4 regions of the Methylobacterium sp. WL9 genome follow, and region 2 is predicted to be linked to each of the others. Evidence: riboswitches for the same ligand, from Rfam matches in the RefSeq annotation. Region 2 holds a riboswitch; each other region holds the start of a gene.
The links. Region 2 has a riboswitch for cobalamin ahead of FV217_RS15635 (TonB-dependent receptor). Riboswitches for the same ligand answer to the same signal wherever they lie in the genome.

Region 1 (7,618 bases), on a different contig from region 2:
CACGCCGTCTCCCCGTCCGATTCCGTGAAAGACACGAAAAATCTAGTCCTCGTCGTCTTCCTCGTGCGGGCGCTGCATGCCCTTGAGCTTGGCGAACACCGCGCTCTCGTTGATCTCCTCGTCCTCGGCCTTCGGCGCGGTGGAGACCTCTGTCGGCAGCAGGGTCGGGCCGCTCTCGGCCGGCACGGTGGCGGGACGGTCCTTGGCGGCCTTGCCGACCTCGAAGTCGAGATCGATCTGCGAGCACAGGCCGAGCGTCACCGGGTCCAGGGGCTGCAGCGAACCGGAATTCCAGTGGCTGCGGTCGCGGATCTGTTGGATCGTCGACTTGGTGGTGCCGACGAGCCGGATGACCTGGGCGTCCTTAAGCTCCGCGTGATTGCGCAGCAACCAGAGGATCGCGTTCGGGCGGTCCTGGCGGCGCGAGAGCGGGGTGTAGCGCGGACCCTTGGTGGTGCGCTTGACCTCGGGCAGCTTCACCTTCGAGACGGCGATCTTGAGCTTGTGGTTCGGCGACTTCTGCGCCTTCTCGATCTCTTCGCGGGTGAGCTGGCCCGCGGTGATCGGATCGAAGCCCTTGATGCCGGCCGCGACTTCGCCGTCGGCGATGCCCTTCACCTCGAGCGGGTGGAGATGGCAGAAATCGGCGATCTGCTCGAAGGCGAGCGAGGTGTTCTCCACCAGCCATACGGCGGTGGCCTTCGGCATCAGCGGTCCTTGGGACATCGGGTCGGCTCCGGCAATGGGCGCGAGCACGGAAGAACACGGTGCCGCGGACGAAGGACCGCTGCCTCCGGCCTGAACCTCGAGGTCCGGAGAATCCCGTCTCACGCTGAATAAGGGAAGTGCCTCCTATACAGGCTCGCCGGGGGGGCGTGCAATCGCGTTCATGCGGCCGGTTTCACGGAGCGCGGCCTCGGCCGCCGCAGCCGCCGCCAGCCGATCACGAGCCCGGTCAGCGCGATCACCGCCGCGAGCGCGTTCAGGATCCACTGCGCCGCGTCCCAGGCCGGCCGGTTGAAGATCAGCACCGGCAGATCGAGGCGGTGCAGGGCGGAGAACAGCCAGCGGTTGACCCGGCCCGAGCGGTCGAGGCGGTTCAGGATCTCGCCCGTCGCGGGATCGATGTGGAGCCAGGTCGCCGCCGCATCGTCGAAGCGCAGACGCAGCACCGGCAGCGCCCGCTCGTCGTGGTGCGGGTACCAGTATCTGTCGTAGGCCGTCAGACGCTCGACGGCCGGCGGGGCGGATGCCGGCACGGCACCCGTGGCCGCCCGAACGATCTCGGCCTCGTCGAGCCTTGCCCCATCGGCTCGCGCCACGCGGGTTGTTTGCGCCGCCGATGCGCGGACGAGCCAGCGGCCACCGATGCGCGTGAAGCGGATCGCCACGGTGGCGGGCGTCGCGAGGTTTCGTACACCGGTCGGGTCGAGGCCGATGGCGGCGCCCGGCCCGGCATAGGCGGCGAGCCAACCGGCCGGCGGGGACGGCGAACTGAACCAGCGGTTCGGGTTCATCGAGAGCCAGCCGCTGACGATGAAGCTGGTGAGCGTCAGGCCGCCCGCGAGACCGAACAGGTGATGCCAGCGCGCCATGCCGCGATAGGGCGTCACCGCGCCATGCGGGTAGCGCCGCCTCAGCCGCAGCCGCCAGATCCCGAGAACCATGCCGCTGACGGCACCGAGGCAGGCGATGCCCGAGATCCAGACGACGACGTCGTGCCAGAGATCGGCCCGCGCCCGCAGCGGCGTCGGGTAGATCCAGTGCACCACCGCGCCGACCCAGTTCCAGCCGCGCTCGAACCGCGTCGTGTCGAGGGCGAGTTCGCCGGTCGTTTCGGAGACGTAGCGTTCGGTGCCGGCCGCGTCGCCGAGCGCGACCTTGTGGAAGGGCCGCAGGCGGTCGTAGCGGGCCGTGACCGTCCATTGGTCGCGCGCCACCGTTTCGACGCTGCCGCGCCCTCCAGCAATGGCGCGCGCCTCGTCGGCGCCGACCGGCCCGAGTTTTTCGCCCGTACTTGCGGAGATCGTCGCCCGCGTCCCGTCCGCCGCCGCGATCCGGTAGACCGGCTCGGCGCCCCGCATCTCGAGGCCGAACCCGGCCGGCGCCTCCGCAAACCCGGTCGCGGCGAGTGCCGTATCCGGGCCGATGGCGACTCGCTCCCAGGCGATCGGCGTGAGATGGGCGAGCCGTTCCGCCTCGCTCAGGCGCGGGAACGGCACGTAGAGCATCACCAGCCCCGAGCCGATCCAGAGCGCGAAGAACAGCCCCAGGACGATGCCGAGCCAGCGATGGGCGAGCAGCAGCCAGCGCTTGCCGGTCTTGAGGAGCCTCATCCTCACCAGGCCACGGTGTAGGCGACCTCGAACGTGCGGGGACGGCCGAGCAGCCAGTTCGTGTTGACCCCGTTCACCGCGTTGCCGCTGATCGCAAAGATCTCGTCGGTGAGGTTGTAGCCGCGCAGGCTGAGCCGGGAGGTCGCCGTCACCTGATAGTCGAGCCCGGCATTGAGCAGCGCATAGGCCGGACGCGGTGCGGTGTTGCCGAAATCGTTGAAGGTCTCGCCGACATACTGCACGCCGAGCCGTGCCTCCCAGCGCGGCGCGAAGGCCCAGTTCAGCCAGAGATTGCTGACCTGCTCCGGCACGTCGATGGGCTGCCGGCCGGCAAAGGACACCGTGGCGCCGTTCACCACTTGGTTGAAGTCGTCGTACTGCGCGTGCAGCAACGCGACGTTGGCGTCGACCCGCCAGCCCTCCGGGAACAGGATCGAGACGGCCGCCTCGACGCCCTGGGACGATTGCTGTCCGACCTGCACCGAGACCGTCGAGGTGCCGGGCAGCTGCGAGATCAGGTTGTTCTTGACGATGCGGTAGCCGGCGAGCGTCCATTCGAGCGACCCGCCGAAGCTCAGGCCCTTGATGCCGACCTCGACCTGCCGACCGGTGGAGAGATCGAAGCCTGCGAGCGACTGGCTCAGCGAGATCAGGCTGCCGACGGGATCGGTCGCGGTGGCGTATTGGGCGTAGAGCGCGATATCCGGCGTCGGGTTGTAGATGCCGCCGAAGCGGTAGCCGAGGCCGCCGAAGCTCTTGCCGAAGCGTCCACCGGTCTGGAGGTTCTCGCGGTCGAGCTGCGAGGCGTCGTAACGCACCCCCGAGAGCAGCGCGAACTGCTCTGACAGGATCAGGCGGTTCTCGGCGAAGACCGAGGCCTGGTTCGTCGCGGTGGCGTAGGCCGGGATGGCGCGGCCGTCCTGCGGAAAAAGGCCGAGATTGCCGCCGAAGACCGGTACGCTGTCGGTCTTGTCGAAATAGAAGTTGTTGGTGTGCTTGAAATCGATGTGGTTGACGTCGAATCCCGCGACGAACTCGTTGCGGAAGCCGAACAGATCGCCCTTGAAGGCCGCGTCGAAGCGGTTCCCGACCTGCTCTTGGCTATGATAGATTTCCAGGTAGTCGCCGCGGTCGACGAGGCCGGTGTTCCGGTTGAAGCTGTACTGCTCCACGTCGAGCCAGTGGCGCCGGCTCTGCAGGCGATAGCTGGTGTTGCGGATGGTGATGTCCGCGCTCGGCGTCCACTCGGTCTTGAGCTGGGTCCAGTTGTCGGCCCAAGTGATCTTTGCGTCGCGGACGTTGTAGTTCCTGAAGCGTAGCGAGTCCGGCACGCGGTTGCCGATCACTGGCGAGCCCCAGTAGCGCGCGGGCTCCTGGTAGCCGAGGTCGTGGCTCAGGGTGAACGAAAGATCCGGCGTCGCCTGCAGCGTCAGCGCACCGGAGACCGCGAGGTTCTGGAACTCGCCTTCGGGCGTCATCCAGCCGCTGGAGCGGTTGCCGCTGACGTTGAGGCGGTAGGCGACGGCGTCGCCGATCGGCCCGGTGGAGTCCAGCGCCAGCCGTGCGGTGCCGTATGAGCCGCCGCCGATGCGAACCACGTCGAACTGCGTGAACAGCGGCTTCTTCGTCACGACGTTGACGATGCCGCCGATGGCGCCGTCGCCGTAGAGCACGGAGGCCGGCCCGCGCAGCACCTCGATGCGCTCGATGTTCCAGGTGTCGAACGGGAAGGTGACCGTGCCGGCGCCGACGAACAGCCGCGTGCCGTCGTACAGCTGCTGGATCGAGTTCGGCCCGGCGAAGCCGCGGCTGGTGAAGGCACCGTTGCCGTTACCGGGCGCTGCCACGGTGGTGATGCCGGTGGCGTTCTCGGTGACCGCTTCGGTCACGGTGTTCTGGCCGCGGGTACGTGCCGTCTCGCCGGAGATGACGTCGATGCTGGCCGGCGTTTCCAGCGGGGTCAGGCCGAGGCGGCTGGCGCCGCGGTCGGGCGTCTTCAGGTTGAGGCCGACCGGCGAGGCGCGGGTCAGGCTGACGTCCTTCGGGTCCCAGGCGACGTCGGGCGAGAGGCCGGTGCCGACGAGCCGCGCGCCTGCGACGGAAATCTCTTCGAGGGTGGTGCGGCGCGCAAGCGCCTCTTGTGTAGCTTCCTGGGCGGCTGCCGGGCCGTGCCCGAGGGCCAGCGCGAGGGCGGTCAGCGAGACGGATGTTCGGATTCGATGGGTCGTCATGATGGCGAAAAGTCCGGGCGACGGCAGTGGCACGTCACCGCGAACGAGGCCTTTTCACACGGCGTGTCGCCCTATGATCCGGCATCCATCGAGGCACCCCGCCCGACGCATTTCGCGTGTGACCACGACTGACGGCAGGTCTCCTGGCTCGCGGGTCGCTGCCCCCTCATCGTCTTCCCAGGCCGGACGCCCAGTGACGTGTTGATGGAGGACTCGCCGCTTACAGTTGCGGGGGCAGCCGCGGCATCGGGGAAGACCCCCTCACCGCGTTCCCTTTTGATCCCTTGCGGGAACCGTCACGCTCAGCCTGTCGCAGCGGCATCCGGGTGCGTCAATGCGCGCCGGGCGGTTCGCGTGTGGATGTGGCCCGGCAGTGACGTCCCTGTGTCGCTCAGCCCACAGCCGCCGCGATCTCCGCCGCACACGCGCCCTCGGCGTCGTTCAGGAAGTCGTGGACGGCGTGCGAAAAAGCCGGCGTGCGCAGGTAGCCGTAGGATTTGTGCGGGTTCAGGTCGCCCTTCGGCCGGCGATAGGCGTTGACCACCGCGATGTCGTCGGCACGCACGCCCCGGTCGTTCGGCCCGTAGGCGTCGCCGATATCCTCGCCGACGGTGGCGAGGTCGGTGCGGTCCATGAGGTTCGACCAGCGGCGCACGCCCTCGGGCACCCGCAGCTCGCCGTGCTCTTCCTGCATCTTCAGGCGGACGTCGCTGAGCCCGAGGGGTGCACCGAGGGTGACGAAGTGCTCGACGCGCAGGGCGACGCCGTCGCGTTCGAGCATGCGCAGCACGTCGTAGGCGATGAGCGATCCCATGGAATGGGCGGCGAGCAGGATGCGCGAGCCGGCATGGCGCTCGACCACTTCCCGCAGGCGGTCCCGCGCCGCCTTGCGGAAATCCGCATCCTCCAGGTAGCCCCAGAGGTCGTCGAGGCGGTACTCGATCAGGGCGTCGTCGAACGGCGTCAGCCCGGTCTTGTCCTGGAGCCACTCGATCTTGCGGTAGAGCCAGTCGGTGACGCCGAGCTTCTTTTCATCGCCGGGCTCCTCCCGTGAGGTCGGGAACGGTCCGGTGCCCGCATCGGCGTAATAGGGTTCGAGGTTTCTGTCCTCGGCGAGCGGCGTGTCGTAGCGCAGGTCCGCCCAGTAGACGAATTCGAAGGGCAGGTCGGAGGGCTCGGCTCCGCAATTGCGCGTCAGGCCCTCGCCGATCGCGGCCTTCCACCAGCGCTGCTTCTCCTCCTTGGGCGGCTTGTTGGCCAAGCCGTGGAGACCGAGGATGATGTCGGAGCGCTGCATCGTCGGCGGTGTTCGGCTGTTCGGTTGGCGGGGCCGGCCTGCCTGGATGTAGCGCGTACAGCGCACCGGAACGCCCGGCCTACGGCGCGGCAAATACGCAAGGCGGATGGGCGCTGCCGGCCCTCAAGTGAACAGGCTCGACACGCTCGACTCGGTGGCCGTGCGCCCGATGGCCTCGCCGAGCAGCGGCGCGATCGAGACGACGCGGATGTTGCGGGCGAGCTTTACGGCCTGGGTCGGCTGAATCGAGTCGGTGATGACCAGCTCTTTCATCCGCGAGGCCGCGATGCGCGAGACCGCGCCGCCCGAGAGCACCCCGTGCGTGATGTAGGCCGAGACCTCCTTGGCGCCGGCATTGAGAAGCGCCTCGGCCGCGTTCACCAGGGTGCCGCCGGAATCGACGATGTCGTCGACGAGGATGCAGGAGCGGCCCTCGACGTCGCCGATGATGTTCATCACCTCCGACTCGCCGGCCCGCTCGCGGCGCTTGTCGACGATGGCGAGCGAGGCGTCGATGCGCTTGGCGAGCGCACGGGCGCGCACCACGCCGCCGACGTCGGGCGAGACCACCATGCGGTCGCCCGGCGCCAGACGCTCCTTGATGTCGCGCACCATCACGGGGGCAGCGAACAGGTTGTCCGTCGGAATATCGAAAAAGCCCTGGATCTGACCGGCATGGAGGTCGAGCGTCAGGACGCGGTCGGCGCCGGCCTCGGTGATCAGGTTGCAGACGAGCTTGGCCGAGATCGGCGTCCGGCCCGAGGTGCGCCGGTCCTGGCGGGCATAGCCGAAATACGGGATCACCGCGGTGATGCGGCGCGCGGAGGAGCGCCGCGCCGCATCGATCATGATGAGCAGTTCCATCAGGTGGTCGTTCGCCGGGAACGACGTCGACTGCACGATGAAGACGTCCTCGCCGCGGACGTTCTCCTGCAGCTCGACGAAGATCTCCATGTCGGCGAAGCGCCGCACCATGCAGGTCGCCAGCGGCAGTTCGAGATAGGCCGCAATCGCCTCGGCCAGCGGTCGGCTGGAATTGCCGGCGATGATCTTGATCGAGGATTTCATGCCAAGCGTCTCTCGTCGCGGGAGCCGCCCGGAGGGCGAGGCGCGGGTCGGCGGCGCTGATACCAGCGCGCCACGGGCGTCACAATGCCTTCATCCGCATCGGTCGTGCCGCCTACGGATCGCTGCACAGGGTTCGCCCGACGCATGGTGAATCAGGGCTCCAGCAGACGATGCAGATGCACGATGAAGTAGCGCGTCAACGCGCTGTCCACCGTGGATTGTGCTTTCGACCGCCATGCGCTCTGGGCCGAGGCAAAATCCGGAAAGATCCCGACGATGTCGAGGCCCTTCACGTCGCTGAACTTCACACCCTCCAGGCTCTCCAGTTCACCGCCGAAGACGAGGTGGAGCTTTTGGGAACTGTCGATCGTGGTGGTCACACGCGTCTCCTGCCGCAGCGGGTCCTGTCCCGCCGCCGGAGGCAGGAGCCGTGCCGCGGTTCGCAAAGGCGGGCCGAGGCGTCAACCCGGCCGCGGCGCGGGAGGGGAATGCGAGGCGCGTTCTACGGCTTCACCAGCAGCACGTTCACCGCCTTGGCGATGACGTGGACGGTGTCGCCGTCCTTGAGGTCGAGTTCGTCGAGAGAGTCGAGGGTCATCACCGAGGTGATGCGATAGTCGGTGCCGACGAGCTTCGCCTCGACCTGCGCCATCACCGAGCCGCGCTTGATCGCGACCACTTCGGCG
Region 2 (7,618 bases):
GGAACGCCAGCGGCCTCGGCGGCGACCGTCGAGCCGCGTGGATCGCGGGCGAGCCAAGTCACGGCCGCGATCTGATCGCGGTCGGCGAGGCGCAGGACCAGCTCGTCGGCACAGAGGTTCATCGAGACGATCCGCGCCGGACGCGCCGGCGCGGCCTCTTCCGCCACGACGCCGCCGGCAGCGAGGCACGCCGCCACGACGAGCGGGCGAAGGAGTTTTTGGGTCCGCATGGCGCTCAGAACGTACTCACACGCACGCCGCCATACACCGCGAGTCCCGGCCCGAGGAAACCGGTGGGGTTTTCGTAGCGGCGGTCGAACAGGTTATCGACGCGGCCGAACACGGTGACCGTCTCGTTGACGTCGTAGTTCACGGCGAGGTTCACGATGGTGAAGCCGGGATTCTTGAGCCGCGAGATCGAGAAGTCGCGGTTGCCGTCGACGAAGTGGCCGAGCACGATTACCGTGCCGCTGACGGCCAGGCCGGGCAGCGGAGTCCAGGAGGTGGTGAGGCTGCCTTTGTGGCGTGGCCGGCGCAGCAATTCCTGGTTGGCGATCTCGTCCTTGCTGACCGTGTTCGTATAGTCGATCCGGGCCGACCAGGTGTCGGTGAGCTTGAAGGCGGCGAAGGCTTCAGCCCCGTAGGATTCGGCCCTGCCGACGTTCACGAACTGGAACTGGCGCATCGGCAGGAAGGCGGTGTTGATCAGGTTCACGAAGTCGTTCTGATAGTAGGTCGCGCCGACGAGCACGTTCGGCCCGATCGGCTGCTCGAAGCCGGCATCGTAGCCCAGGCTCTCCTCCGGCCTCAGGTCGGGGTTGGCGATCTGTCCGAAGGCCGGAATGCTGACGAAGAGCTGATACAGGGTCGGCGTCTTGAAGCCGCTGCCGACGCTGCCTTTGATGCGGGTCTCCGTATAGGGCAGGATGTAGCTCGGCGCGACGCGGAACGTCGTGGCGGGACCGAACGCATCGTTCTCGTCGTGGCGGATGTTGGCCACGATGCTGGCGCGCTCGAACGGCGTCAGCTGCGCCTCGACATAGCCGGCGGTGTTGCCGTTCTGCGCCTTCAGATCGCCGGTGCCGAACGGATTGAGGTCGAGATTGCGCAGGCGCTCCTCGTCGCGCTGCGCGCCGAACAGCAGAAGGTTACCGGGTGCGAACAGGTAGTCGCCACGGTATTCGTAGCGCGTGCGCTCGCCGGTATTCGTCGTCGCGAGGGGGTTGAGCGGATCGTAGATCTGCGTCTCGTTGTCCCGGAATTGGTTCGAGTAGTTGATCGCGAAGATGTTGTGAAAACCGGCGGACGGCGTCCACTCGGCCTCGTTGCGGGTGAAGAGCTGCTGATACGTCTGCTCGTTGCGGATCGTGCCGAAGAGCACGGTCGGGAAGAACTCGTAGTTGTCGGTGTTGAACCGAAGCGTCGCGTCGGTGAAGCGCGTGATGGAGTTGATGCGGAAGTCGTCGGTGAACTGGTATCCGAGCTTCGCCGAGACGGTCGTGTTGTCGTAGTAGTTCGGATAGCGCTTGAAGCCCGGCGCTGCGAGGTCGCGGGGCGTGACCGGCGTCTCCGCCGCACGCAGGTGCTGGATCGACACCGAATAGTCGAAACCGTCCTCCGCGCCGCTGATGCGGCCGAACTGATTGAAGGTGCCGAACGAGCCACCCTCGACGCGGGTCGTGATCCGGGTCGGCCCCTCGCCGCGCGTGGTGACGAAGGAGATCACGCCGCCGATGGCGTCCGCGCCGTAGAGGCCGCTCTGCGGTCCGCGCAAGACCTCGATCCGCGAGAGATCGTCGGTCAGGAGCTGGCCGAAATCGAAGGCGCCGTTGGGCGTCGACGGATCGGTGGCGTCGATGCCGTCGATCAGGACTTTGGTCTGGTTCGCGTTCGCGCCGCGAATGAACACCGAGGTCTGGCCCCCGGGTCCGCCGGTCTGCACGACATTGAGGCCCGGCACCTGCTGAAGCGCGTCCGGGACGGTGCGCCGCTGTTGCTGCTGCAGGGTCTCGGCCGTGAGCACGGTCACGCTCGAACCGATCTGCGAGGTCGGCGTCGGTACGCCGGTGGCGCTGACCGAGATCTCTTCGAGGCTCGTCGCCGTATCCGGCGCGGTGCGGGTGAAAGGCGCGGCGGTCTGCTGAGCCAGGGCCGGCGAAGCCGCGAGCAGCGAGAGGCCGACGCACGACCGGAGAGCGCGCCGAAGCGCGGTGGGAGAGCGATGGGACACGGAAAACGAGCCTCGGGCGACGTCTGTGGCACGTCACCGCGAACGAGGCCTCACCACACGGAACGCAGCCGCGTGCTTCGACACCCGCCGGAGCACCCCGCCCGACGCGTTTCGCGTGTGACCACGACTGACGGCAGGTCTCCTGGCTCGCGGGTCACTGCCTTCCATCCGTCTTCCCGGGTCGAGGAACCCAGTGACATCGGTGGCGGAAGGCTCGCCGCTTACAGTTGCGGGGGCAGCCGCGGCATTGGGACAAGTCCCTCACCGCGTTCCCTTTTGATCCCTTTCGGGAACCGTCGGGACCCAGCTAAGCTGTACAACGACAAGTCGTCAATGCCGGCGCAGGGCGCTGCATTGTGGAAGACATGCGGTGTCGCATGCGTGTGACAGCACCGGGTCGCCCCCATTGCGCGCAATCCATGGTAGATGGTTTGAGGAACAGGGACGATCCGGCAGCCGCCGCAGGGTCCCTGAGGAACCGGTGCGGATCGTCATGTCGGGCGCCCGACGCCTCAATCTCGACACGCTGGGCTTCGACACGATGAGGGACGCCTTGCGCCCGTTCCGATGGCCCTGCCTCCGCAGGGGATGGGCTTCGTCGCATGACAGGCCGGCCCGGAGTCCGAGACCTTTGCCCATGGTACGCCGGTGACCCGCGAGCGGCTCAAGATCGGTGAAGCGCGCGGATCGTCGCCAGGGCGCCCCTCGCGCCTGTTCGAGCGCGGCATCGAGCCGCCGCTCGACATGGCCGGGGCCGAGGCGACGCAGGTCGACCGCCGCGACGTGAACCTGCGCTGGCTTTGCGCCAGCGCGCTGACCGGCATCACCGGCGCCTGCCTGATCGGAGGGGCGATCCAGGTTTCGCTCCGCAGCGACATCTCCCACGCGGCGATCCCCGAGCGAGTCACCGTGTCGTCGAAGCGTGAGGTCGGCGAGGACGGCGTCAACGTGGCGCGCAAGGGCGACCGGCTCGTACGCAACCTGATGATCGCTTCGGCCAAGCAGAGCTTTCGGACGCCTGTGACGGTCCGGCTCGGCGACCGCGAGATCATCAAGGTGAAGCCGTTCGTGCGCGTCTCGACCGCGCTGTCGATGCAGACGGGGGTGTTCGCCACCGACATCCCGCGCTTCGACCCGCTGAAGATCACCTCGGACGACTCGCAGGAGCGCTACGCCGACACCAGTGCGGCCGGCGGCGACGGCCCCGGCGGCGAAGTCAGCGTGGTCAAGCGCGACCTGACCGACCTGCCGATGGATGCGAGTGCGCCCGCGCTCACCGACGACGACGTGACGGCGCAGGTCGAGGAAGAGCGCCGCCTGACGGCGGAGGCCGGCCGGCGCACGGCGCTTCCGCTCGCGCCGCAGATCATGCTCTCGCGCACGCTGCAGCCGGGTTCGGCCAAGTTCGGCACCGAGGTTGAGGCCAAGGATGCGAGCCCGTTCAAGTCGATCGAGGTGCTCGTGGTGCCCGAGAACGTCACCAACCTCGGCAAGGTCGAGCTGAAGGGTGGCGAGTCGGCCCTCGTCGAGGAGCGAGACCTCGCGCTCAAGCGCGGAGACACACTCGAGACCGTGCTCAAGGCCACCGGGCTCACCACCGACGACGCCATCCGCGCGGTCGTCGCGGCGCTCGGCGGCAAGACGAAGACGGCGGCCCTGATCGAAGGCCAGCAGTTCCGCGTGCAGATCGCCCCCGGCCCGAAGCCCGGCGACGCCCGCCGCGTCACCCGCGTGGTGCTCTACGGAGAGAAGGGCGTCGAGGCGATCGCCGCGATGAACGACCGGGGCAGCTTCGTCTCGGTTGCGCCCCCGACGGACGAGACTCTGGGCGGCAAGCCGCAGCCTCAGGCCAATTCCTCCGAGGACGATGACGACGAGGAAGAGAGCGGCTCCGGCCCGCGCCTCTACCAGAGCCTCTACGAGACGGCCGCCCGGCACGAGCTGCCGCGCTCGGCCGTCGACGACATCGTGCGGGTGTTCAGCTACGACGTCGACTTCCAGCGCCGGATCTCGTCCGGCGACGGCCTCGACGTCTTCTACAGCTACGACGAGGATGCCGGCCCGAGCGCCGGCGAGAAACCGGAACTGCTCTACGCCGCGCTCAACCTCGGCGGCGAGACCCGCAAGATCTACCGCTTCCAGTCACCCGACGACGGCGCCGTCGACTTCCTCGACGACCAGGGCCGCTCGCTGAAGAAATTCCTGATCCGCAAGCCCATCGCCGACGGCATCATGCGCTCCGGCTTCGGTTACCGCCGCCACCCGGTGCTCGGCTACGCCAAGCTTCACACCGGCATCGACTGGGCGAACCCGATCGGCACACCGATCGTTGCCGCGGGCAACGGCACGGTTATCAAGGCGCAGTGGGATTCGGGCTACGGCCAGCGCGTCGAAATCCAGCACATCAACGGCTACGTCACCACCTACAACCACATGTCCCGCTTCGCCCGAGGCGTGACGCAGGGCGCCCGGGTGAAGCAGGGCCAGGTGATCGGCTATGTCGGCTCCACCGGGCTCTCCACCGGCCCGCACCTGCACTACGAGGTGATCATCAACGGCCACTTCGTCGACCCGCTGAAGATCCGCGTCCCCCGCGGCCGCGAGCTCGACGGCCGCCTGCTCGCCGAGTTCAAGCGCCAGCGCGACCAGATCGAGGCGACGATGCAGAAGTCGAAGAGCGCGACCGCGATGGCGCAGCGGGATGCGATGCGCTGAGGCGCCTGCGCCGGTGGCCGAACGGCATCAGAACCCGAGCCGCTGTCGGATCTCTGCCGCCGTCGCGCCCCGCGCGCGCAGATCGCCGAGGGACTCCGACCCGCGCGACTTGGCCAGCTTCTCGCCGTTCTCGGCCAGCAGCAGCCGGTGGTGGTGATAGGCCGGCGTCGATAGCCCGAGCAGCCGCTGCAGCAGGACATGCAGATCGGTCGCCGCCCTCAGATCCTCGCCGCGGACCACGTGGGTGATGCCCTGGGCGTCGTCGTCGAGCACGACCGCGAGATGATAGCTCGTCGGCACGTCGCGCCGCGCGACGACGGCATCGCCCCAGCGGGCGGGATCGGCAGCCGTTTCCTCCATCTCTCCGACACGGGCGCGCATCCCCTCTCCCCCCCTGCGGGAGAGGGGATGCGCGCCCGTGTCGGCGACCGTGAAGCAGCAAAAGCGATACGGTTCGGGCAACAACGAAAGCGCCAGCGTCATGTCCAGCCGCCACGTATGCGGAGTGCCGGCCGAGATGCGGGCTTCGGCCTTGGCCGCAGGAAGCGCCCTGCAGGTCCCCGGATAGAGCGGCGCGCCGTCTGGATCGCGCGGGACCGCCCTGCCCTGTCCTTCCAGCTCGGCCACCCGCGCCGCGATCGTCCCGCGCGAGCAGAAGCACGGATAGGCCAGCCCGCGCGCGATCAGCTCGTCCAGGACCGCGCGGTAGAAGCCGAGATGCTCGGACTGCCGGCGAGCGGGCCGCTCATAGGTCAGCCCGAGCCAAGCGAGATCCTCCTCGATCGCGGAGATCAGTTCGGGGCGCGAGCGGCCCGGATCGATGTCTTCGATGCGCAGCAGGCAACGGCCGCCCGTCCGCGCCGCGATTTCAGCATTGAGGAGGGCGGAATAGGCGTGGCCGAGATGCAGGCGGCCGTTCGGGCTCGGGGCGAAGCGGAGGACCGGCCGGGTCACGGATCCGTCGTGCGGTGGAGGCATTCCTGCGGCCCCGGCGTGCAGGCGATGCCAGGCGTCGAGCAGATCGGACCCTCTTCGAGGCGCCGGCAGACGTGGCAGCCGTCGCTCCACTCGGCGCAGGACGGATCGCTGTCGGGGAGAACGGTCTGGGCAGAAGTGGGCCTGTGGGGTGCCGACGGGGCGAGCGACCCGATCACGACGGTCGCGAGCACCAGGGCCGCGATGGCCAGCGCGATCGGACCGTCTCGGCCGGAAGAATCCGTATCTGGCGATGAGGTGGCAACCATGGCGCGATGTCCGCCGGATGGCTCCCGCCTGTCAACGGGCCACATCGTCGAGAACCGGCGGCGGCCCTCAGGCCGCCGCCGAGCCGGATCAGGCCGTTCCGGCCAAAGCCGCCGCCACGGCGCGAGCGAAGGCGACCGGATCGCGTGGGCTGTCTCCGTCCTGGATCCGGGCGAGGTCGAGCAGCGTCCCGGCCGATTCCGAAATGTCCTGGTCGGCCTCGGCCTTGGCGCTGAGCGACTGGATCAGCGGATGGCGCGGGTTGATCTCCAGCACCGGTGAACCGCCGCCGAAGCTGCGGCCGGCGCGGCGCATCAGGCGCTGCATCTGGAGGTCGGGACCCATCCCGGAGGAGGCCAGCACCACGGCGCTGTCGACGAGGCGGTCCGTGATGCGCACGTCCGACACGTCCTTGTCGAGAGCGAGCTTGAGGGCGGCGACGAGCTTGTCGGCCTGCGGCGTCTCGGGTGCGTCGCCCTCAGTCTTCAGCTTGGCGAGGTCGGCCGAGGCCTGCGTTACCGAGCGCAGCGGCTTGTCCTCGAACTTGGCCAGCTGCTCGGGCCAGAACGCGTCGACGTGGTCGGACAGCAGCAGCACCTCGACGCCGCGGGCACCAAAGCCTTCGAGCTGCGGCGACTTTTTCGCGGCCTCGGCATCGTCGGCGACGAGGTAGTAGATCGCCTCCTGTTCCGGCTTCATGCGCGAGACGTAGTCGGCCAGCGTGGTCCAGCCCTCCTGCGTGGTCGAGCGGAAGCGCAGCAACGGCGCGATCTCCGAGCGGCGCTCGAAATCCTCGTAGATACCTTCCTTCAGCACGGGCCCGAAATTCTCGTAGAACGTGATGTAGTCGTCGGCCTTCTCGGCGTTCTTCGAGCGATTGGTCAGCTCGTTGACGACGCGGGTGGTCACGGCGCGGCGGATCTTCTGCAGTGCCGGCGTCGACTGCAGCATCTCTCGTGAGACGTTGAGCGGCAGGTCGTCGGTGTCGACCACACCCGAGACGAAACGCAGCCAGTTCGGTAGCAGCTCGGCCTCGTCGGTGATGAACATGCGGCGCACGTGCAGCCGGACCTTGGAGCGACGGTCGTCCTCCACCGGCATGAACGGCTTCATGCTTGGCAGGAACAGCAACCCCGAGAACTCCAGCGCGCCCTCGGCCCGCCAATGCAGCGTCGCCCAGGGCTCATCGAAGTTGTGGCTGACCGTGCGGTAGAACTCCTTGTACTGCTCTTCCGTAATCTCGGACTTGGACTTGCGCCACAGGGCGGTGCCCTTGTTCGCGGCTTCCTCCTTGCCCTCGTCATCGACGATGACGATCGGCACGGCGATGTTGTCGGCCCACTTCTTCACGACATGGTCGAGCCGGTAGCTTTCGAGATACTCGTCGGCATCGTCCTTGAGATGCAGCACGATGCTGGTACCGGCCTGCTC
Region 3 (7,618 bases), on a different contig from region 2:
GGAGAGCGACCGCCGCAACGCGGCCATCCTCGAGAGCGCCGTCGATTACGGCATCATCTCGATGGATCTGGAGGGGCTCGTCACGAGCTGGAACTCCGGCGCGGAGCGGATCCTCGGCTGGAGCGAGGCCGAGATGCTGGGGCGGCACGCCCACGTCTTCTTCACCGACCAGGACGAGCGGGACCGGATCGCCGAGAAGGAGATGGGCAGCGCCCTGCTGCACGGGCGCGGCAGCGACGAGCGCTGGCACCGCAAGAAGGACGGCAGCCTGTTCTGGGCCAACGGCGAGATGATGCCGCTGCGCGACGAGCAGGGCACGCCGGAGGGCTTCATCAAGATCCTGCGCGACCGCACCGAGCAGCGCCTCGCCGCCGGGCGCCAGCGCGCCGACGCCGAGTTCATGCGCAGCGTGCTCGCGGCCTCGGCCGACTGCATCAAGGTGCTCGATCTCGACACCCGCCTCACCTTCATGAGCGAAGGCGGCATGCGGGTGATGGAGGTCAGCGACTTCAACGCGATCCAGGGCTGTCCCTGGCCGGATTTCTGGCAGGGCCAGGGCAATGCGGACGCGCTCGCGGCCATCGCGACGGCGCGGGCCGGCGGGACCGGGCATTTCCAGGGTTCGACCCCGACCATGGCCGGCAACCCACGCTGGTGGGACGTGCAGGTCACGCCGATTCCGGACGAGGACGGCCGGCCGGAGAAGCTTCTGGTGGTTTCGCGCGACATCACCGTCCAGAAGGATGCCGAGCGCCAGATCAGCGCCAGCGAGGCGCGCTGGCGCGGCCTGTTCACCGGCATGCAGGAAGGCTTCCTCACGGCCGAGCTCATCCGCGACCCGGAGGGGCACGCGACGGATTTCCGGTTCCTTGCGGTCAACCCCGCCTTCACTGCCCAGTCGGGTCTCCCGGCCGGCATCGCCGGCAGCACGATACGCGAGGCGGTGCCCGATATCGCGCAAAGCCTGATCGATACCTATGCCCGCGTGGTCGACACCGGCGTACCGGAGCTGTTCGAGATCGACGTGCCGGCGCTGGGGCGCACCTTCGAGGTGCGGGCCTTCAAGGAAGGCGGCCAGCGCTTCGCGGCCCTGTTCCTCGAGATCAGCGAGCGCAAGCGCACCGAGCGCCGCCGGGCCGCGCTGATCGAACTCGGCGACCGCGTGCGCGACCTCGGCGACAAGGGCGAGATCGCCGCCATCGCCGCCGCGATCATGGGGCGCATGCTCGACCTCTCCCATGCCGGCTACGGGGCGGTCGACCACGAGGGCGAGACCATCCTGATCTCGCAATGCTGGAGCGCACCGGGGCTGACGAGCCTCGCCGGGCTGCACCAGTTCCGCGAATACGGCTCCTACATCGCCGACCTCAAGGCGGGCGAGACCGTGCTCATCGCCGACACCGCCCGCGATCCGCGCTCCGCCAGCCAGGTCGAGGGCCTCGAGGCGATCGACGTGCGGGCCCTCGTGAACCTGCCGGTGATGGAGCACGGCCGCTTCGTGGCGATGTTCTACATCCTGAAGCGGGTGCCGCACGACTGGACGCCGGATGAGGTCGGCTTCCTGCGCAACGTCGCCGACCGGACGCGGGCGGCGATCGCGCGGGTCGAGGCCGAGGAGCAGCAGCAGGTCCTCAACCTCGAACTCAGCCACCGCATGAAGAACATGCTCGCGATGGTGCAGTCGATCGCCACGCAGACCATGCGCAACGCCGCCGACCTCGACGTGGCCAAGAGCGTGCTCGCCGGACGCCTGATCGCGCTCGGCAAGTCGCACGACCTGCTGCTTGGCGGCTCGCTCGGCTCGACGCCCCTCGACACCCTCGCCGAGAGCGCCCTGGAGCCCCATCGCGACGGGCCGGACCGCTTCGTCGTCTCGGGGCCGGCGGTGAACGTCGGGGCCAAGGCGGCGATGTCGCTGGCGCTGATCCTGCACGAACTCGCCACCAATGCCGCGAAATACGGGGCGCTGTCGCGGGCCGCGGGCCGGGTGACGCTCGCCTGGACCCTCCGGGACACCGCGACCGGCCCGCAGGTCCACCTGCTCTGGAGCGAGACCGGCGGCCCGCCGGTGGTGGCGCCGACCCGCACCGGCTTCGGCACCCGCCTGATCGCGCGCGGCCTCGCCGGCGATTTCGGCGGCGCGGTGACCCTCGGCTACCCCGCCGAGGGCGTCGTCTGCGCCATCGTCGCGCCGCTCAAGGAGCTGCAGGCCGAGGACGTGCGGCCGCCGCGGGATTGAGCGCTCCCACTGGCTGCGACGGTGCAGGGGGCGTTTCCGTGAAGCACCCGGTCTCGACGGCCGACGGGGCCGCCGGTCTCAGAACCGTCCGGCCAGCGTCAGCCGCACGGCCGTCGGCTCGACCGGGTGGAAGTGCCGGTCGGCGACGCCCTCCGCCGCCTCGCCCGGCAGCCGCGACTCGTAGAAATACGTGATCTGGTCGGCCCGGGCGTTGGTCAGGTTGAGGACGTCCAGCGCCAGGCTCATGCCGTTGTCGAAATTGTAGCCGATGCGGCCGTTGAGGAGCGCGGTCGGCTTCGAGCGCACGGAATTGTCCTCGATCAGGGGGCGCGGGCCGAAATAGCGGAAGCGCATGGCGCCGAACCAGCCGAGCGGCTCGCCGAAGGTGACACCGGCCGAGGCGATGGTGGTGGGCGCCTCCGGGATGCGGCTACCAGCGGGATCGAACTCGGTGAAGCGGGCATGGGTCACGGTGAGGTCGCCCTCCAGCGAGAGCCAGGAGGTCACGGCGTAGCGGTTGGTCCATTCGACGCCGTAGCGGCGGGTCGGGCGGCTCGGCTCGGTGGTGCCGCTGTCGCCCTGGAACAGGTTTTCCGAGGCGAAATCGAGCTGGAACAGCGTGACCGTCGTCACCAGCCTCGGCAGCGAGGCATTGCGGATGCCGACCTCGGAGCCGGTGGAGGGCACCAGGAAGGGCGACCGCTGCAAGTTGAAGAGGGGGCTCGACGGGTCGACCGTCGCGGTGACGCCGCGGGCGTCGTCCGAGTGGAAGCCGCCGCCGTAGTTCACGAACAGCTCGGTGTCGAACCAGGGTCCGAGCACCAGCCCGAGCTTCGGATTGACGATGCCGTCGCGCGCCTTGCCGGAATTGGCGGGCGTGTCGGAGACCACGTCGGCGTAGTAGCCGTCGGCGCGGAAGCCGATGCTGGTGCGCAGCCAGTCGGTCCATTTCACGCGATTGTCGAAGTAGAAGGCGCCGCTCGATTCGAAGATCCGGTCGTCGAGGATCCCGGAGCGAAACCGGCGGTTCGTGGTGTTGAACAGGCCGACGCGGATCGAGTCGGTGCGGGTCTGCACGCCGATCTCGTTCTCCATCGGCCGACCGAACAGGTCGCCCTGGAAGATGTGGGCCACCTCGCCGCCGCCGAGGATGCGCTGGTCGAGCTGGTGGAACTGGTCGCCGTTGGCCGGATCGTTGAGGAAATAGGTGAAGTCGTTGAACAGGTTCATCTGCTGGCGGATGACGTAGGCCGAAGCCCGCGTCACGCCGGTGTCGTCCGTCCCGCTCCAGCGGCCGGACAACGAAAAGCGCGAAGCATCGCCGCCGTCGGTGGGGTTCAGCGTGCCGAAGCGGCCGATCAGCCCCTCGGAGACGGCGCGGGCAGGGATCTGGTTGGTGGCGGTCCAGCGGCTGGCATAGGCCATGCCGGTGACGGAAAAGCCGTCGAGCTGAGTGCCCTGGCTGTAGCGGACGACGCCGTTCACCTTGCGCAACGCATCCGGCACCTCCCAGGGGCCGTCATAGACCTGGGCCTCGCCGGCCACGAGCAGGTGGCCTTCGCCCAAGGGCGCCGAGGCGATGGTGAGGGCGCGCTTGTAGCCGAAGCTGCCGATGGAGGTCAGCGCGAGGTTCTTCTCGACGGTGTCGAGGTAGTCGATGCGGACCGAGCCGGCGGAGGCGAAGTCGCCGTCGCGGGCGAAGTAGGGGCCCTTGTGGAATTCGACGCCGGCGACGAGTTCGGGGATCAGGAAATTGATGTCGGCATAGCCCTGGGCGTGGGCGTTGGTGCGCATGTTCACCGGCATGCCGTCGACATTGATGGCGATGTCGGTGCCGTGATCGAGGTTGAAGCCGCGGAGGAAGAACTGGTTGGCTTTGCCCTCGCCGGAATGCTGGGTGACGATGAGTCCGGGCACCGATTCCAGCACCTCGCCGGGCCGGGTGACCGGCCGGCTGTTCAGCGCCGCACCCGAGATGGTGTCGGCGCTGGCGGAATCGACGGTGCGCAGCGCGCCGCCGATCCCGGAGACGCCGCCGACATAGCCGGCGCTCGCGGCCGGGCCGCCGGACGAAGCGGGGACTGGGCCGGGCGCGCCTTCGCCGGCGACGGCGATCTCGTCGAGGCGGGCATCCTCGGCCGCGGCCGGCGCGGCGCAGGCCAGCAGGCCGAGGGCGGGCAGGACGAAACGCGCCGCGCGGGGCAGCGTTGGGACGGAACGGAAAACCGACAAGAGAACCTCGGGCGACGGCAGTGGCACGTCACCGCGAACAGGTCTCGCCACACGACGTCGGCCGCGTGCCTCGACACCCGCCGGAGCACCCCGCCCGACGCGTTTCGCGTGTGACCACGACTGACGGCAGGTCTCCTGGCTCACGGGTCGTCGCCGTCCATCCGTCTTCCCGGGTCGAGGAACCCAGTGACATCGGTGGTGGAAGGCTCGCCGCTTACAGTTGCGGGGGCAGCCGCGGCCTCGGGGTCCAAAGACCTCTCACCGCGTTCCCTTTTGATCCCCGAGGGGAACCGTCACGTCCGAGCTAGCGCTCTGGTTGCAACGCCGTCAACGCCGTGACGCGAATAGCCCAGCGCCGTCGCGTTTGCGCCACAGCAAGCACGACGTCATGCGGAGCGTAGCCCCGCCCATGCCGGGCGGGGCCGCTCGATTCACCACTTGTAGGCGAGGCTTCCCATCACGCGGCGGGCTTCGCCGTAGAAGCAGTTGCTCGTGTCCGTGCAGGAGGTCACGAAGCGGCGGTCGCCGAGATTGGCGGCCGTGATCGCCGCGCGCCAGCGGTCCCAGGTGTAATGCACCGTCGCATCGAACAGTACGTATTCCGGCACCGTCAGCGTGTTCAGGCCGTCGGCGAAGGACCGGCCGATGTAGCGCACGCCGCCGCCGAGACCGAAGCCGCGGAACTCGCCCACGGGGATCGTGTAATCCAGGAAAGCCGAGGCGAAGGTCTCCGGCGTGCCGATCGGCGTCAGGCCGAGGAGCGCCGTCTGCTGGCTCTTGATGTATTCCAGGTCGTAGTGGGTCACGGCCGCGACGACGTTCAGGCCGTCGAAGAGGTTGGCGACGAACTGCGCCTCGATGCCGCGCGAGCGGACGCTGCCCTGCTGCGTGGTGCTGCTGCCGTTGGCGAAGGCCGAGGGGATCGGCGGGTTGTCGCGGACGAGGTCGAACGCCGCCACCGTCAGGAAGTAGCCCGCGCCGATCGGCTGGAACTTCACGCCGACCTCGACCTGCTCGCCCCGGTCCGGCACTAGCGCGGTGTTCGTGATCGAGTCCCGGCCGATCTGCGGCTGGAACGAGGTCGAGTAGGCGACGTAGGGCGCCAGACCGAAATCGAAGTTGTAGATGAGCGCGATGCGCCCGGTGAGGGCCTGGTCGTCCCGGCTCGTGCTCGGGTCGCCGAAACGGCTGAACTTCACCTTCACGTCGCTCGTCGCGAAGTCCTGGCGCAGGCCGCCGACGAGGCTCAGGTTGTTGGTGAGCTTGATCTGGTCCTGGGCGTAGAGACCGAGCTGCGTGAAGCGCGGCACGTCGACGAGATTGACCGGCGCCCGGTCCTGCGCCGGACCGAAGGTCGGAGCGAGGAGATTGAGCGACGGCCCTGGAAACAGAACCTGCTGGTTGTCGTACAGGGTGTAGTTCTTGTAGTCGACGCCGAAGATCAGGTCGTGCTGAAACAGCCCGTCCGTGAAGCGCGCCTCGGCCTGGTTGTCGACCTGGAACAGGCTGACCTTGTCGGTGAAGCCGAACTGGTAGCGCCCGAGCTGCGTCTGTGCGGCATCGGTGTAGCCGAGCTGGCCGACATAGGAGTTCTGGTAGCCGTCGCTGAACGAGTAGCGGAGGTTCTGCCGCACGGTCCAGGTCTCGTCGACGGCGTGCTCGAACTCGTAGCCGGCGAAGAGCTGCTCGCGCTGGAAGTTGTTGAAGGTCGGATCGCCGACGTTCAGCGAGCGGTCGATGCGCAAGCCGCTCGCGTTCGGACGCACGGTGCCGGAATAGGGCAGGAAGTTCGAGGTCACCGCGCTCGAGTCGCGCTGATAGCTCGTCAGCAGGGTGAACGAGGTCGCGCCGTCCGGCTTATACGTGATCGCCGGGGCGATGTAGTAGCGGTCGGAATCGGCACCGTCGACCTGGGTTCCACCGGTCCGGCCGATGCCGGTGAGCCGATAGAACCAGTGTCCGGAATCGTCGGCGGGGCCGCCGAAGTCGAAGGCGCCGTAGACTTGGCCGAACGAGCCTCCGCCAACCTCGACGTAACCGAACGGCACCGTCGTCGGCCGCTTGGTGACCTGGTTGACGAGACCGCCCGGATTGCCGGCGCCGAACAGCACTGCGGACGGCCCGCGCAGCACCTCGATGCGCTCCAGGCCGAAGATCTCGGTCTTGAGGGTGCCGAAGCCGTAATTGAGAAGCTGCAGGCCGTCCTTGTAGATGCCGTAGTCGCTCGCCCGGAAGCCGCGCAGGTTGAAGAAGTCGACGCGCTCGTCCACGCCGGTGACGCCGGAATAGATGCCGGCCGTGTACTGGGTCGCCTGGGTCAGCGTCGTCGCGCCCTGCGCCTGGATCTGCTCGCGGCCGATCACCGAGATCGATTGGGGGGTCTCGATCAGCGGCGTGTCGGTCTTGGTGGCGGTGGCCGAGCGGGTCGCGACGTAGCCGTCGATCGGCCCCTTCGGATCCTCGCGCGGAATCCGGCCGTCGGCGCCGGGCCGGCTCACGGTGCCGGCGGTGCGGCCGACGCCGCTGCTGTCGACCGGCCTCACGCCGTTGGCCTGACCTTCGACCGCGATCTCGTCGAGCCGGGCCGTACTGCCCGAGGCCGTCTGGGCGCTGGCCGCTGTGATCGCCGCGGTGCTCACCCCGGCCAGCAACAGGACGAGCCCCGCCACCTTGCGGCGGCGCACCGGACCGGCGGTGGAGATGACAGAATTCGTACGCATGAGAGCCCCCATCGAAGGGCGCAAACGCCCCCGTTCGGACGCGCGCCACAGCACGTCCGCCGCTTGTTTAGAATGATGATAAGATGCTGATTTGCTTCAGCTTTTGTCGGATCGACGTTAATCCTGAGGTAATGCTTCGGCAACGCCCGTGCACGTTGAATTCTGGATACGTGATGGTTCTGCAACAGACCCGGCGGCGTGCCCGCCCCCGGAGGGAAGGGCGAGAAAATTCTCCCCCGGGCCGCCTCGGCGGAAAAGTCTTCGCTGAGAGCCAGCCTATAACGCAAGATCAATTCATTGACCGCGCAAGTCTTGCGGCAATACTATCGCGTGAATTGAGCGGTCGTCCGGAACGAACAACGCTCTCTCTGCTTTCTCGAAAACGCGATGTCGTGCCGCCGATCGTGGATATGTCGTGACGACATCC
Region 4 (7,618 bases), on a different contig from region 2:
GCCGTCACCGGTGAAGGGACGGCAGCCGCTTCCGCGAAGCGCGGTGTGGAGCGCAGCCACCAGATTGACGACGATGTCGTCGTGGACGTTGCGGGCACCCGCCATCATCCGGACCGGCACGCCGCCGACGAGTTCGTAGCGCTCCGCCTGGCGCTCCTGCCAGGCGAAGAAGGCCGCGACGCTCATCGGCTGGGGAGCAGGCTCCAACATCACAACAGCTTCTACAGGAATTGGCCGGTCTTGCCGACAGAAGCGATCAGGGCTTGAGCGCCGCCGCGACGGCCGCTCGGTCGAAACCCTTCAGCCCGATCACCACCAGCTTGCCGTCGCGCGGCTCGCTCGGCTTCCACGGGCGGTCGTAGTGATGCGCGATGCGGCGCCCGACGCCCTGGACGACGAGGCGCATCGGCTTGCCGGTGACTTCGGCGAACCCCTTGATGCGCAGCACGCCGGGGATCTCGGCGGCCGCCGTGACACGGGCGGCGAGGTCTTCGGCGGTCTTGGTGTCGGCGATGTCCATCGCGACAGATTCGAAGTCGTCGTGATCGTGGTCCTCGCCTTCGCCGTGATGCGAGGGGCGGGCGTCGAGGTCGTCCTCGGCGGCGGCCTGGATGCCGAGGAGCACGCGCGGATCGATCCGGCCGTGCTCGGTCTCGACGATTTTCACGGCGCGCGGCAGGTGGGCGAGGATGTCGGCGCGGACCTTTTCGCGGGCGGCGGCGTCGATCAGGTCGGCCTTGTTCATCACCACGAGGTCGGCGCAGAGGATCTGATCCTCGAACACCTCTTCGAGCGGGTTGTCGTGGTCCACCGCCTGGTCGGCGGCGCGCTGGTTGGCGAGCGCGGTCGGGTCCTCGGCGAAGAAGCCGGCGGCGACGGCCGGCGCGTCGACCACCGCGATGACGCCGTCGACGGTGACGCGCGAGCGGATCGCCGGCCACTGGAAGGCCTGGACCAGGGGTTTTGGGAGCGCGAGGCCGGAGGTCTCGATCAGGATGTGCTCGGGCGGGTCGGCCCGGTCGAGCAGCGTGTTCAGCGCCGGCACGAAGTCGTCGGCGACCGTGCAGCAGATGCAGCCGTTCGGCAGCTCCACCACCGAATCCTCGTTGCAGCCCTCGATGCCGCAGGACGCGAGGAAGGAACCGTCGAAGCCGAGATCGCCGAATTCGTTGACGATGATGGCCAGCCGCCGCCCGGCCGAGCGCTCCATGACGTGGCGCACCAGCGTGGTCTTGCCGGCACCGAGGAAGCCGGTGACGATGGTGCAGGGAATCTTTTCGACGATGCTCATGGGCGTCCGGCCTCCTTTACGGGGGGCGATGGCGGGATGCGGGCGACGACGCCCTTGCGGAAGGCTTCCGGACGTTCGCGCCAGGGCACGATGCCGTCCACGGTGCCGGCATAGAGACCGATGCCGGCGAGGATGGTCTGGGCGGAGGCCTCGGCGTCGAGGTCGCCGTAGACGTAGGTCCAGCGGCCGGGCGAGGCGACCGCGACGCTGCAGGGTCGCTTGCAGACCGAGAGGCACTCGACGCCCTCGACGCGCAGGCCTGCCGTATCCTCGGGCAGCCGCTCCCGAAGCGCGGCCAACAGGCGAGCACCGGCGCGGGTCTCCGAGGTGTCGCCCTCGGCGCGGCAGGTGGTGCAGACGTAGAGAACGGTCTCTTCAGGCATGGGAGCGCCCGCCAGACACGGCTTTGTCTGCGAAAAGGTTCCAGGCCCAGCCATAGGCCAGCCCGATCACCGCCCAGAACACGAGGCTGATGCCCAGCGAGCGCGCCGCGAACTGTGCCGCCAGGGCCGCCGGCAGCTTCGAGTCCGAATCGACCACCAGCGGTGCCCCGGCGAGATGCGGCGCGACGATGAGCACGAGGCCGCCCGCGATGGTCAGCGGCACGCGGCGCACGGCGATGAGGTAGAGGCCGAGGCCCGTGGCCGCGACGGTCATCACCCACCAGGCCTGACGCACCCCGAGTTCCGCCGAGGCCATGCCCGGCAGTTCCGGGGGCAGGCCCATGGCCGGCGCGAGCGCGACGGTGAGGAAGCCGGCGAGGCCGAAGGCGAGGCCGGTCTCGGGGGAGGGCACCCGCTTCAGCGCCAACATCACCGCGCCGAGGAGCAGGGCGTAGCCGACGCCGCCAACGAGAGTCGCGAGGCCGGTATAGGCCATGCGCTCGAGGCCGGGCGCGGGCTGCCACGCCTCCGCAGCGCCGCCCTCGCCATGGCCATGCGCATCGCCATGGGCCGGTACGATGAGATGGGCGAAGGGCGACGACAGCGAGGCCTGCTTGCCGGCCTGCGCCTCGAAAACCTCGGCCTTGAGGATCAGCGGCGAGGTCAGGGCGAATTGCAGGCCAGTCGCGACGACGGCCGCGAGGAAGCCGGCGACCAGGGCCGCCGACACCAATCGGATGATCATGAGATGCTGTCCGGCGCTAGAGCGCTCGTCGCCGGAGCGGATGCCGCTTCGACGAGACTGAGCGCGTCAGAACAAGGGATGAAAGGCGTGTCTCGATCGAAAAGGATCGGACACGCTTCCAGCGCCGTCAGTGGCAGGGGAAGTTCTGCGTGTGCCGGAAGTCGTGCGCGGCGTTGTGCAGGGCCATGGCTGGGGCGAAGCCCGTCATGAACACGAGACCGAGGCCGAGCAGCGCGGCGATGACGATCGCGCGGGTGCTCTCGCTGGCGGCGGCGGCGGTCTGAACGGTAGCGGTGGTCGTGGACATCTTGAAAAACTCCGGCCGCCCCGCCGGCGGCATCGAGAACACGGGGGACGGCAGGTCTCCTGGCTCGCGGGTCGATGCGCCTGCCGCCTTCCCGGATCGCTCCGGTGGCTCTCGACAGAAACTCGCCGCTCACAGTTGCGGGGGCAGCCGCGGGTTCGAGGCGAACCTCTCACCGCATTCCCTTTTCACCCCGTCTCCGAGGCACCGTCCGGTTCTCCATAAACGCTGTCGCGGCCGGGCACAACGACGCGCCGCGCCGTTCCCGTCGATGCCGCCCGGCAAACAGTGGGCGGGCAACGAATCGGCGCGACGCCCCACCTACGTTCGAGGCAATGATTTGATCCCATGCAGGCTATTCTTTTTGCGTGAATGACACGACGTGTGACGCACATGCATAATTTACGCAGGAATGCAGACCCGATAATCAAGCATAGTACGGTACAATTCAAATTTACTCCAACTTCAATCGATTGTGCTCCGCAAAACTATAACTTTTAGTTGAGTTGAAAGAGAAGCAATGACTGGCGCAGTGCGGCGAAGCGGGTTGAAACTTCTTCGAGCCGCAGCATTGGGCGTTGCTCTGGTGCCGTCCGCGGCCTTTGCCCGGTCCGCTGCGCTGCCGGGCATCACCGTCGGCCTGCCGACGGGCTGGCAGATTCCAACCGGCGTCCAGATGAACGTCACTTCGAGCTTCGCCGAGCGCGGGACGCTGCCGCGGGACAACCAGGGCAACAACAATCTGGCCGTCTTTCTGTGGGCGACCCCCTGGACCGTGCTGGGGGGACAGCTGCGGTTCATCCAGTCGTTCCCGTTCAACGCGGTCAGCCCGCAGGAGGGGCCGTGGCAGGCGGGCCTGGCCCAGCCGCTGACGACGGCTCAGGTCGCCTGGAAGATCGGCGACAACCTCGGCGTCAGCTACTTCCTCGGCGGCTTCTGGCCGAGCGATACGCTCTTCGCGCTCCGGTCGGCCTCGATCGCCCAACGCTTCGCGATCAGCTACGTCGGCGATGGCTGGAACCTGACGGCCAACCTCCATTACGGCACGATGTTGGACAACACCTCGCCGACCGGCGTGTTCTATTCCGACTACATGAACCTCGACCTGACCGCGACCAAGCGCTTCGGCAAGTGGCAGGCCGGCGCCGTCGCCTTCGGCTCGACCGACCTGCCGACCGGCCGGCTGGGCTACCGGCATGTCGGCCAGGTCGCGGTCGGCGGCCTCGTCGGCTACGCGTTCGACAAGTTTACAATCCAGGCCTTCGTCACCCGCGACATCGCCCAGCGCAACCTTGGCGGAGAGGAGACCCGCGCCTGGCTGCGTGTCCTCGTCCCGCTCTGGCGGCCGGAGCCGGATCAGGTGCCGAACCGCGTCTCGGTGAGGCGCAACAGCGCCGCGCAGTGACCGCGCCCGCCACGAACGATCCGCTTTGACCTTCGGCTCCGTGCGCGGCAAGGGAGGCGGATGACTGCAACCGCCCCTCGCATGACCCTGGTGCTCGGCGGCGCCCGTTCCGGCAAGAGTCGCTACGCGGAGGCGCTGATCGAGGCCGGCCCCGGTCCGTGGCGCTATCTCGCCACGGCACAGGCCTGGGACGACGAGATGAGGACGCGGATCGCCCTGCATCGCGAGCGGCGGCCCGAAGGCTGGATCACGCAGGACGTGTCGACGGATCTGGCTCAGGCGGTCGCCGCCGCGCATGGCCCGGTGCTCGTCGACTGCCTGACGCTCTGGCTGACCAACCTGATGCTCGCCGAATCGGCCCTGCCTGCCGCCGTCGACGCGCTTCGCGACGCCTGCGCTGCCGCCCGAGGCCCGCTGGTGCTGGTCTCCAACGAAGTCGGCCTCGGCATCGTGCCGGACAACGCGCTCGCCCGCCGCTTTCGCGACGAGGCCGGGCGGCTGCACCAGCGGCTGGCGCAGCAAGCCGACCGCGTCGTCTTCATGGTCGCCGGGCTGCCGATGACCGTCAAACCCTCCCCCGACAATCCCGGAGCGCCCGCATGAGCGACGACGAAGCCCGCCATCGCGAAAAGATGGAGAAGCGCAAGGCCGTGCAGGATGCCGAGGTCGCGGAGAAAACGATCGAGAAGGGCCTGCTCATCGTCCATACCGGCCCCGGCAAGGGCAAATCGACGGCGGCCTGGGGCCTGATGCTGCGGGCCCTCGGCCGCGGCTGGCGCGTCGGAGTCGTGCAGTTCATCAAGGGCGCCTGGGACACGGGCGAGAAGCACGCCATCAAGGCGTTCGGGGACCAGATCGACTGGCACACGCTGGGCGAGGGCTTCACATGGGAGACCCAGGACAAGGCCCGCGACCTCGCCGCCGCCAAGCATGCCTGGGCCGAGGCCGAGCGCCTGATGGCCGACACGAGCATCCGCCTCGTCATCCTCGACGAGCTCAATATCGCGCTGCGCTACGACTACCTCGATCTCGACGCCGTGGTCGCCGCCTTCCGCGCCCGCCGGCCGGACCTCCACATCGTCGTCACCGGCCGCAACGCCAAGCCGGCCCTGATCGAAGCCGCCGACCTCGTCACCGAGATGGGCAGCGTGAAGCACCATTTCGCGGCGGGCGTGAAGGCGCAGGAGGGGATCGAGTTCTGAGCCGAGGCGGGCCCGGATATCTCGCCGCCTGCCTTCGATCCTTCGGATCCGGCGGAATGGCGTCGTGCCTCAGCCTGAAGGCGATATCCGGTGACCGTCCGCGTTACCGGCCGCGACGGACAGGAGGGTATCGATCCTGCCAGTCGGGACTTTGGGCGAGCGGCATAGCGTCGAGCGCGCCCCTGGGTAGAGCGCGTGCACGATGTGCCGGGTGCGGGTCCATCGGGGCGGGACAGAAGCCCGGCCTCCATATGGGAACGCGCCGTCACCGCGGCGCATGGCCTAGGTCCGATCCGCGTGCGACACGCGCCATCCGGCCGCAGTCTTGATGCCACCATCGCGCCGTTGCACAACCTTCGCCGTAACAGCGCGGCGCCTTCCCGGAGCCTCGCGCATCGACGAGGTGGACCATGACACGCTTCGCCTTCGCCTTGACCGGCGCCCTGCTGCTGACCGGCGGCGTCCTCGGCGCCGCGGCCCCGGCCCAGGCCGACGAGCCGGTCGTCCAGGCCTATCGGGCGCCGCCCGAGATCCGCACCCGCACCGTCTACCGGCCACGCACGATCGTGCGCCGGGTCGTCGTGGAGCGTCCGGTCTACCGGACCCGGCGCATCGTGCGCGAGGTCGTGGTCGAGCGCCCGGTCTATCTGCGACCGCGGCCAATCTACCGCGAGGTTTTCGATGATGGCTTCGATGGACCGCCGCCCTTTTACGGCCCGCCGCCGTTCCGTCCGCGCCCGGTCTTCGCCTACGGTCCCGGCTTCGGACCGGGTCCGTACCCGCCGTTCCGCCCGCGTCCTTACGGTTGGGGCTATGGGCCGGGGCCGTTCTTCTAGCAGGCCCACGGGACTGAGCCGTCGAGCATGCAATCCTCCAACGTCATTCCCGGGTCGCGCAGCGGAACCCGGAATGACGGCGGGAAGCGAATTCATCAGCGCAATCTCCGCGGCATCTTGCACCGTCGCGCTGGAGTGGAGTGCTGCGGTCGTGACCAAGAGCATGATGTGGCGCCCCTGAACACACCCTCCCTGGGCGATCCGCATCGATGACACGCGCCCTGATGATCCAAGGCACCGGCTCCGACGTCGGCAAATCGCTGATCGTCGCGGGACTGGCGCGCGTGTTTACGCGCCGTGGTCTCGCGGTTCGCCCGTTCAAGCCGCAGAACATGTCGAACAATGCCGCCGTCACCGCCGATGGCGGCGAGATCGGCCGGGCTCAGGCGCTGCAGGCGCGCGCCGCGCGGGTCGCACCCTCCGTCCACATGAATCCGGTGCTGCTGAAGCCGCAGAGCGATGTCGGCGCGCAGGTGATCGTGCAGGGCCGGATGGTCGGCACCGCCAAGGCGCGGGAGTACCAGGGCTGGAAGCCGCGCCTGCTCGCCTCGGTGATCGAGAGCTTCGAGCATCTCGAGGGCGAGGCCGACATCGTACTGGTCGAGGGCGCCGGCTCGCCCGCCGAGATCAACCTTCGCCGTGGCGACATCGCCAATATGGGCTTTGCCCGCGCAACGGACACGCCGGTGGTGCTGGTCGGCGACATCGACCGCGGCGGCGTCATCGCGAGCCTCGTCGGCACCAAGACGGTGATCGATCCGGACGACGCCGCCATGATCCGCGGCTTCATCGTCAACCGGTTTCGCGGCGACCCGACGCTCTTCAGCGATGGCATGGCGATGATCGCCGAGGCCACCGGCTGGACGCCGTTCGGCCTGGTGCCGCACTTCCACGCCGCCGCGCGCCTGCCCGCCGAGGACGCGATGAGTCTGGCGCCGCCGATCGCGCGGACCGGCGCCGGCGCGATCGTCGCCGTGCCGGTGCTGCCGCATATCGCGAATTTCGACGATCTCGATCCGCTGCGGCAGGAGCCGGGCGTCGAGGTGGTCTGGGTGCGCCCCGGCGAGCCGATCCCCGCCAATGTCGACCTCGTGCTGCTGCCGGGCTCGAAGACGACGATCGACGATTTCCTGTTCGTTCAGGCCCAGGGCTGGGACGTCGACATCCGCGCGCATGTCCGCCGGGGTGGCCGCGTCCTCGGCCTCTGCGGCGGCTTCCAGATGCTCGGGCGGCGGATCGGCGACCCGGACGGCATCGAGGGTGCGCCGCGCAGCATCGACGGGCTCGGCCTCCTCGACATCGAAACGGTGATGACGGCCGCCAAGCGCCTCGTCGCCGTCACCGGCACGAGCGAGCCGGACGGGGTGCCGTTCAGCGGCTACGAGATGCATGTCGGCGACACCACCGGGCCGGACGCCGCCCGCCCGCTGCTGCGCTTCGCCGACGGCCGGG

Region 1: another riboswitch for cobalamin. It lies ahead of FV217_RS14770 (TonB-dependent siderophore receptor); the one in region 2 lies ahead of FV217_RS15635 (TonB-dependent receptor).
Region 3: another riboswitch for cobalamin. It lies ahead of FV217_RS16970 (TonB-dependent receptor); the one in region 2 lies ahead of FV217_RS15635 (TonB-dependent receptor).
Region 4: another riboswitch for cobalamin. It lies ahead of FV217_RS06430 (CbtB-domain containing protein); the one in region 2 lies ahead of FV217_RS15635 (TonB-dependent receptor).

What each region holds. Positions count from the first base shown of each region.
Region 1 is NZ_VRVE01000050.1:22,284-29,901, forward strand. Features, by position in the region: gene FV217_RS14760 (cell cycle transcriptional regulator TrcR) at 43-726, opposite strand; gene FV217_RS14765 (PepSY domain-containing protein) at 888-2,336, opposite strand; gene FV217_RS14770 (TonB-dependent siderophore receptor) at 2,339-4,567, opposite strand; cobalamin riboswitch at 4,683-4,880, opposite strand; gene FV217_RS14775 (lipase family protein) at 4,959-5,864, opposite strand; gene FV217_RS14780 (ribose-phosphate pyrophosphokinase) at 5,988-6,932, opposite strand; gene FV217_RS14785 (DUF4170 domain-containing protein) at 7,085-7,312, opposite strand; gene FV217_RS14790 (TOBE domain-containing protein) at 7,435-7,618, opposite strand, start outside.
Region 2 is NZ_VRVE01000057.1:1,502-9,119, forward strand. Features, by position in the region: gene FV217_RS15630 (ABC transporter substrate-binding protein) at 1-230, opposite strand, end outside; gene FV217_RS15635 (TonB-dependent receptor) at 236-2,230, opposite strand; cobalamin riboswitch at 2,345-2,543, opposite strand; gene FV217_RS15640 (M23 family metallopeptidase) at 2,879-4,945, shown strand; gene gluQRS (tRNA glutamyl-Q(34) synthetase GluQRS) at 4,973-5,923, opposite strand; gene FV217_RS15650 (hypothetical protein) at 5,896-6,189, opposite strand; gene htpG (molecular chaperone HtpG) at 6,278-7,618, opposite strand, start outside.
Region 3 is NZ_VRVE01000067.1:1,691-9,308, reverse strand. Features, by position in the region: gene FV217_RS16975 (PAS domain-containing protein) at 1-2,239, shown strand, start outside; gene FV217_RS16970 (TonB-dependent receptor) at 2,318-4,354, opposite strand; cobalamin riboswitch at 4,579-4,781, opposite strand; gene FV217_RS16965 (TonB-dependent siderophore receptor) at 4,903-7,191, opposite strand.
Region 4 is NZ_VRVE01000010.1:65,579-73,196, forward strand. Features, by position in the region: gene FV217_RS06410 (Uma2 family endonuclease) at 1-210, opposite strand, end outside; gene cobW (cobalamin biosynthesis protein CobW) at 257-1,291, opposite strand; gene FV217_RS06420 (DUF1636 domain-containing protein) at 1,288-1,674, opposite strand; gene FV217_RS06425 (CbtA family protein) at 1,667-2,419, opposite strand; gene FV217_RS06430 (CbtB-domain containing protein) at 2,547-2,726, opposite strand; cobalamin riboswitch at 2,758-2,950, opposite strand; gene FV217_RS06435 (transporter) at 3,343-4,128, shown strand; gene cobU (bifunctional adenosylcobinamide kinase/adenosylcobinamide-phosphate guanylyltransferase) at 4,189-4,731, shown strand; gene cobO (cob(I)yrinic acid a,c-diamide adenosyltransferase) at 4,728-5,330, shown strand; gene FV217_RS06450 (hypothetical protein) at 5,741-6,166, shown strand; gene FV217_RS06455 (cobyric acid synthase) at 6,376-7,618, shown strand, end outside.